3 regions of the Pseudarthrobacter sp. C1 genome follow, and region 2 is predicted to be linked to each of the others. Evidence: riboswitches for the same ligand, from Rfam matches in the RefSeq annotation. Region 2 holds a riboswitch; each other region holds the start of a gene.

Region 1 (2,255 bases), on a different contig from region 2:
CGGCGTAAACGCCCACGTGGCCGGCCGTGATCACGAGGTCACCGGGAGCGGGGGAACCCACAACAGTGCCGTACTGGAAGAACTGGGTGGGAGCCAGGTCGCCGACGCTCAGGCCAACGGAACGCAGGGCGTTCTCCACCATCGCGGTGCAGTCCTGGCCGACGCCCACCTGGCTGTAAGCCGAGGCGAGAATTGCTGCTCCGGTGCCCGTGCCGGTGCTGGCAGAGGCGTAGGACAAGTTCATCCCCGTGTTCGCCGGTGCCGTGGCAGCGGCGGTCTGGACGGGTGCCGGGGCGGGTGCGGCGGCCGGAGCTGCCGGGGCGTAGCCTGCACCCGGGATCTGGATCTGGTCGCCGGGGTAGATAACCGCGGAGATTGAAAGCCCGTTGGCTGCCAGGACATCGCCCAGGGCCACGCCGTAGGCGGACGAGATGGCGCCCAGCGTGTCGCCGGTTACCACCGTGTGGACGGTGCCGGCTGCCGCAGCGGGGGCTGCAACTGCTGCGGCGGAGGCCTGGACGTTAGTGGTCTCGGTGGTGTCCGGACCGGTCACGCCGGCGTGCGCCGGGGCGCCGACGCCGAAAGCAATGCCGGATGCGGCTGCCACGGCGAGTGCCGGACGGCCCAGGGTCCTGGCCTGCGACTTGGCCGAAACAGCCAGTCCTTCGAGGACGATGGAGCGGGCCGGAGTTGCGCGGTGACGGGCGGTGGTGGAAATTTTTGACACAGTTGATCGCCTCTCCCATGCCTGCGGGGTGAGCTGTCGGGTTCGGGCTGGAGATACCCGGCCGGGAGCAACTCCGAAAGGAACGGAGGCGCCAGCGACTTAACCCCAAGGCCTCTTGAGAGGCCGTGGAAACTTGGTTCCCCCGTCCCTGCCAGCTGGATAGCGATGGTTCCCGGTTCAGCGGCAGGGCTCGGCAAGCTGAGGGGAATGTCCCGTCTGGGAGGGACACCTTAAGACCATAACCCGCCCCGGCGCCGATTGTCACGTTTGGGTAACATGCGAGGTTCTCCTCTCGGTTTATGCAAACGAACCGACTCTGGGTCGCGGGCACTGCGCGCACGCTCAGGCTTTCACCGTGGAAAGTCGATGGCTTGTCTCTGCTGTATAACGATGCAGGCCCCTCATCCTTGAAGTGAAGGTTGAAGCCGGTAAGCTTCCGAACTATGTCCCGTTCCGTTCTAAATGCCCGGCACCGCCTGCCCGGGACACTGCTGGCCGCCGCCCTCGCCGGCAGCGTCTGGCTGACTCCGGCCGGCGCGGCCGAGGGCGTTCCGCCTGGTGGCTACCCCTCGTGGGAGGACGTGGAGCGGGCCAAGCTGACCGAGGCCGGCACGGAAAAAGAGATCGGTATGATCGCAGGCCTGTTGGACGGGCTGCAGGCGCAGTCGGAGGCCTTGGGCAACGCGGCGGTGGCGTCAGCCGCTGAGTCTGCAGCGGCTGATGCCGCGTTGGCAGCATCCACTGCCCGAGTGGAGTCGCTGGCGGAACAGGCCGGGACCGCCAAAGCCGAACTCATCCGCCACAGGAAGGGCATCGGAGCCCTGGCCGCCCAGTCCTACAAAACGGGCGGTACGAACATGGGGTTCTTCGTGGCCCTTGATGCGATCGGGAACAACAATGTCCACGGGCTCAACGTGGTGCATCTGGTGGGCGGCAAAACGGCGGGCCTTGTGGACAAGGCAGCCGCCGCGGGGAAAGTTACGGCTTCGCTGGCCGATCAGGAGAAAGCCGCCCGGGCCGAGCGTGAACGGCTGTCCGACGAGGCGGCGGAAAAGCTTGCGGCGGCCCGATCGGCCCAGGAAGCCATGGCACGCCAGCTTACGGAAGAACAGCAGCGCAGCCGGGAGCTGACCGAGCAGTTGGCGTCCCTGAAGGGCACGACGGCGGCGGTTGAGGGTGAATTCCGGCGTGGACAGGCGGCTCTGGCCGCTTATGAAGCAGCGCAGGAGGCGAAAAGGGCCGCGGCCGGGGAAGAGGCACGACGACGGGCTGCCGCAGCCGCCGCGGCGGCAAAGGCGCAGCCATCTGCTGCTCCCGCCCCCGTGCGTCCGGCTCCTGCCGATCCGGCACCTGAAAATCCTCCGGCCGGCAACCCTGCGCCGCCGGATCCTGCTCCGCCTGTCCCCGCTCCGGCGCCTGCCGCGCCGCCCAGCCCGCCCGCCGTCGTAATTCCCTCTGCTCCTGCGGGTGCGGTCAACGATCCTGCCGGTGCCAAAAGCTACGCCTCGGGCAGGCTGGGGGCCTATGG
Region 2 (2,255 bases):
AATTTCGGCGTGGACGGGGTGTTGGTCCGGACGGATGTGGGTGCCAGGCAGTCGCGGCGACTGTGACTCGGGCCCTCCCTCATTCTGCCTGAACAGCTGTTTCAGCGGGAACCGGGACCGTCATAGTCCAGACATTGAGACAGGGCCCCTGCCCGCGCCGTCAACTATTCGGACAAACTCAAAATAGGCTAAGCTTTCCAACGGACCACGCTGCATGTGAAGGCGGTACGGTGGGACAACGCAAGGTACTGCGCTCGAGGAGCTGAGCTGGATGACGGATCTGATCGACACTACGGAGATGTACCTTCGGACCATCTTGGAGCTTGAGGAAGAAAACATCGTTGCCCTCCGGGCCCGGATCGCGGAGCGGCTGCGCCACTCCGGGCCCACTGTGTCGCAGACCATCGGCAGGATGGAACGGGACGGCCTGGTGGTTGTCTCCGGAGATCGGCACCTTGAACTCACGGAGGTGGGCCGGAAGCGCGCCACCGAAGTCATGCGGAAGCACAGGTTGGCGGAGCGGCTCCTGGCCGATGTCATCGGGCTGGACTGGGCCTACGTCCATGACGAAGCCTGCCGCTGGGAGCACGTCATGAGCGAACGGGTGGAACGGCGCATTTACGAAATGCTGAACCATCCCACTGAGTCCCCGTATGGCAATCCCATCCCGGGATTGGCGGCCCTCGGGGGCGAGGCGCAGGCCGCTGCGGACGCGGCGGTCAGCCTGCTTGAGGCCATGAAGACCTACGGCCCGGCGTCTGAGGTGACAGTCAGCCGCCTGGCAGAGCCGATCCAGGTGGAACCCGAGTTGTTGGTCCAGCTTGATGAAGGCGGAATCCGGCCCGGTGCCTCGGTCTCGCTGGAGCGGGTGGGGGAGTACATTTCGGTCCGCGTCCCGGGCATCGAAGGGGCCCTGGAGCTGCCGCCGGAAGTCGCGGCGCACGTCTTCGTGGCCGTACGCTAGGGACCGCTTGAGGCCTCCCGGCTACCCCAACGGGTGCCGGTTACGCAAAGATAACGGAATTGTTACTTTGGGACTTTTGCCCCTATAGTTAAACCCAAGCGTTGATACTAAAGCGTTACCTGATCTGGAGCCGAGCTCTGCCAGCGGATCAGGTGCACGAGTCATTACTGGCAGAGGCGGGGGAACCACAAACGGCAGCCGGGGGACTGCCTTGGGGTGAAGTCCGTCAGCAGCAAGCCTCTTCCAGTGAAGGATCCTCCGTGGATACCTCTGTGCCGAAGCTTGCTTACGGCGGACCGGGTCTTTGAACTCTCTGACCCGAATCCGACAGCTAACTTCGCAGGCTTTCCAGAGAGGAACCCTTCTTGTCCATGCAGACCCCCAGGGGACGCCGCCGCGCAGCGGTGCCCGCTTCGACGCCGCGGGTTGTTGAAGTCATCACCACGGAACGCCCCCGCGATCCCCACCGTGATGCGCGCCGCCGTCGTGGTCCCTTCCGCCAAGTCACCGAGTTCGCTGCTGCGAGCGGAATCGGCCAGAAGGCCGGAATCGCACTCGCAGCCACAGGCCTGGTGCTGACCGTGACGGTGCCGGCCACCAGCCCCGTGATGGCCACCGACGCTCCCGGTGTTACTCCGATGGCAGCCTCAGCCGTCACGCCGCAGCCGCAGATCTCAGCCGAGGCCGGTGCCCAGATCGATTTCAGCCGTTCCGCCGTGGTCACCCAGGCGGATCCGGACGGCAAGCTCAAGCAGCTTCTCAGTGCCCAGTCCGCCGGCTCGGTGTCACGTGCTGCCTCGGCAGGAAGCCTCGGCGCTCCACTGGCCACGCTGACCACAGCGTCCCCCTTCGGCTACCGCGTCAGCCCGATCACCGGTGGCTCAGGCGACTTCCACCGCGGCCAGGACTATGTGGCCCAGTGCGGTACGTCGGTCTTCGCTGCCGCCACCGGTACCGTGACCTTCGTGGGCTGGCACCAGTTCGGCGGCGGAAACCGCGTTGTGGTGGACCACGGCAACGGCCTGGAAACCACGTACAACCACCTCTCCTCCTTCAGCGTGAGGGAGGGGCAGACCGTCTCGCGCGGGGACGTAATTGCCCTTAGCGGGACCACGGGCGCCTCCACGGGCTGCCACCTCCACTTCGAGGTGCAGGTCAACGGCGAAGTGGTCGATCCGACTGGCTGGCTGTAGTCAAGTGACGGTGAACTATCAGATGATCGTGACTTGCCGTGACCTGAATGTGACATTCACTCAAAACTGCTGTACCGTCTAACTCGCGTCAACTTTTC
Region 3 (2,255 bases), on a different contig from region 2:
GGGGCACGCGCTGAACCTCATGCTGGACAACGTTGCGAATGCGCTGCAGGCGCGGCAGAAGAGCGAGACCAAGGTCCGGCAGTTCGTGGCTGACGCCTCCCATGAGCTGCGCACGCCGCTGACCGCCATCCGCGGCTACACCGAACTGATGAGAATGACGGAAAACTTCACTCCGGACGGGGAGAAGTCGCTGGCACGGGTGCAAAGCCAGTCGGAACGGATGACCGCTTTGGTGGAGGATCTCCTGCTGCTCGCGCGGCTCGACGAGGGCCAGCCGCTGAAGCTTGCCGAGGTGGACCTGACCCAGCTGGTGGTGGAAGGCGTCAGCGATGAGAAGGTCATGGCGCCAGGGCACACCTGGCGGCTGGAGCTCCCCGACGAGCCGGTGGTGGTGAACGGGGATCCGTCCCAGCTGCGGCAGGTGCTGATGAACCTGCTCTCCAACGCCCGCAAGCACACCCCTCCGGGAACCACGGTGGTAACGGGGGTGGAGAAAACGCCGGAGGGCGCCGCAGTGGTGACCGTAACGGACGACGGCGGCGGCATACCGCCGGAGTTCGTGGACCAGGTCTTCGCCCGGTTTGCCCGCGCAGACGCGGCACGTGCGGGGACCAGCGCGCCCGGCGCGTCCGCCGCTGAAGGAACCAGCGGTTTGGGCTTGTCCATCGTCGAGTCCATTGTTGAGGCCCACGGCGGACGGGTAACGGTGACGTCGCAACCCGGCCGCACGCAGTTCGCCCTGCGGATACCCCTCATGCGGGGAATGGCACAAGGCGGCGCGCCGTCATCGTGACCTCCGTTACCAAAATGTGACTTATGCGCTGAACTCCTGTACCGTCGAATGGGTGCGGTCCCCGTTCGGGCCGCATATCCCGGGTTGACGCCAAGCTCTGCCACTTCCCGGATTCCTCTTGAACAACGGCAGAGGCGGGGGACCCACCGTCCCGGGCACTGACTGCCCTTGGGGTTAAGCCTGCACGTGTTTTTTCCGTGCGGCCGGATGCCCTCATCCGAACCCGACAGCTAACTCCGCAGGTGTGAGAGGCGATCTATTATGTCCAAGTTCCTTGTAAAACCACGCCCGAATTCAGGCACGGATGCACGCTCCACGCGTGCAGCAGGCAAATTCCCCTCCGTCGGCCGGCGCGCCGGGCTGCTGGCAGCATCCTGCGCCCTACTTGTTGGAGTTGGCGCTGCGGGCCAGGCCACCGACACGGGTGCCCGCGTGGCAGCCACCGGGGCGCAGGCTTCGGAGTCCCATTCCAAGCTGAGCATGGAGCAGAGCGAAATCCGGGCCAACCCTGCGCCTGAGCCCGCAGCCGAGCAGATCAACGTTGTCCCGCAGGCAGCCGAACCTGCTCCCGTTGCCGAGCCCGCACCGGCTCCTGCGCCGGAACCCGCTCCGGCCCCGGCACCCGAGCCCGCACCCGTCGTCGCGGTTAATGATCCCGCAGGCGCCCAGGCGTACGCCGCAGGCCAGCTGGCTTCCTATGGCTGGGCTCCGGACCAGATGCAGTGCCTGCAGACCCTCTGGACCAAGGAATCGGACTGGACCACCACGGCCACCAACCCGAGCAGCGGCGCCTACGGCATCGTCCAGTCCCTGCCGGCTGAGAAGATGGCCAGCGCCGGAGCCGACTACCTCACCAACTACCGCACGCAGATTAACTGGGGCCTGAACTACATCCAGGAGCGCTACCAGTCGCCGTGTGGTGCACTGAACTTCCACTTGTCGAACAACTGGTACTAGGCGGGATGCAGTAACCTACTTCTGCTGCTCCCCCGCGTCCCGGCCGGGGATGTACTGGACGGCCCACCGGTTCCCGTCCGGATCCGCGAAGTACACAAAATGGCCCCAGTCCTGCACGTCCACTTCGCTCACGTCCACCCCGTTGCCCTTCAGGTGCTCGTAGGCAGCCTGGATGTCGCTGACCACGAGCTGGAGGTTCGAGCCGGTACCCGGAGGCGCGTCCGTGAGCCCTTCCCCGATGCAGATGGAGCAGGCCGAGCCGGGAGGAGTCAGCTGGACAAAGCGGATGGAGTCCGTGGGCCGCTGATCGAAATCGGCATTGAACCCCACCTTGTTGACGTAGAAATCCTTGGCCCGGTCCACGTCGGACACAGGGACAAACACCAGTTCCAGTTTCCAGTCCATCCGCACAGGCTAGCCCTGCGGCCGGGAACAGGAAAGGCCTGGCTTTAGCCTGCGATGTCCTTAGCCTGCGATGCCGTACAGCCGGTCGCCTGCGTCGCCG

Evidence for each region. Region 2 has a riboswitch for cyclic di-AMP ahead of U7114_RS02405 (M23 family metallopeptidase). Riboswitches for the same ligand answer to the same signal wherever they lie in the genome.
Region 1: linked by a shared signal. The riboswitch ahead of U7114_RS08400 (LysM peptidoglycan-binding domain-containing protein) and the one ahead of U7114_RS02405 (M23 family metallopeptidase) in region 2 are both predicted to bind cyclic di-AMP.
Region 3: linked by a shared signal. The riboswitch ahead of U7114_RS17520 (hypothetical protein) and the one ahead of U7114_RS02405 (M23 family metallopeptidase) in region 2 are both predicted to bind cyclic di-AMP.

What each region holds. Positions count from the first base shown of each region.
Region 1 is NZ_JAYESK010000004.1:164,496-166,750, forward strand. It holds gene U7114_RS08400 (LysM peptidoglycan-binding domain-containing protein) at 1-727, opposite strand, end outside; cyclic di-AMP (ydaO/yuaA leader) riboswitch at 731-931, opposite strand; gene U7114_RS08405 (lytic transglycosylase domain-containing protein) at 1,171-2,255, shown strand, end outside.
Region 2 is NZ_JAYESK010000001.1:549,368-551,622, reverse strand. It holds gene U7114_RS02410 (metal-dependent transcriptional regulator) at 272-964, shown strand; cyclic di-AMP (ydaO/yuaA leader) riboswitch at 1,083-1,325, shown strand; gene U7114_RS02405 (M23 family metallopeptidase) at 1,336-2,157, shown strand.
Region 3 is NZ_JAYESK010000013.1:9,742-11,996, reverse strand. It holds gene U7114_RS17525 (HAMP domain-containing sensor histidine kinase) at 1-793, shown strand, start outside; cyclic di-AMP (ydaO/yuaA leader) riboswitch at 889-1,049, shown strand; gene U7114_RS17520 (hypothetical protein) at 1,055-1,750, shown strand; gene U7114_RS17515 (glyoxalase superfamily protein) at 1,766-2,155, opposite strand; gene upp (uracil phosphoribosyltransferase) at 2,216-2,255, opposite strand, start outside.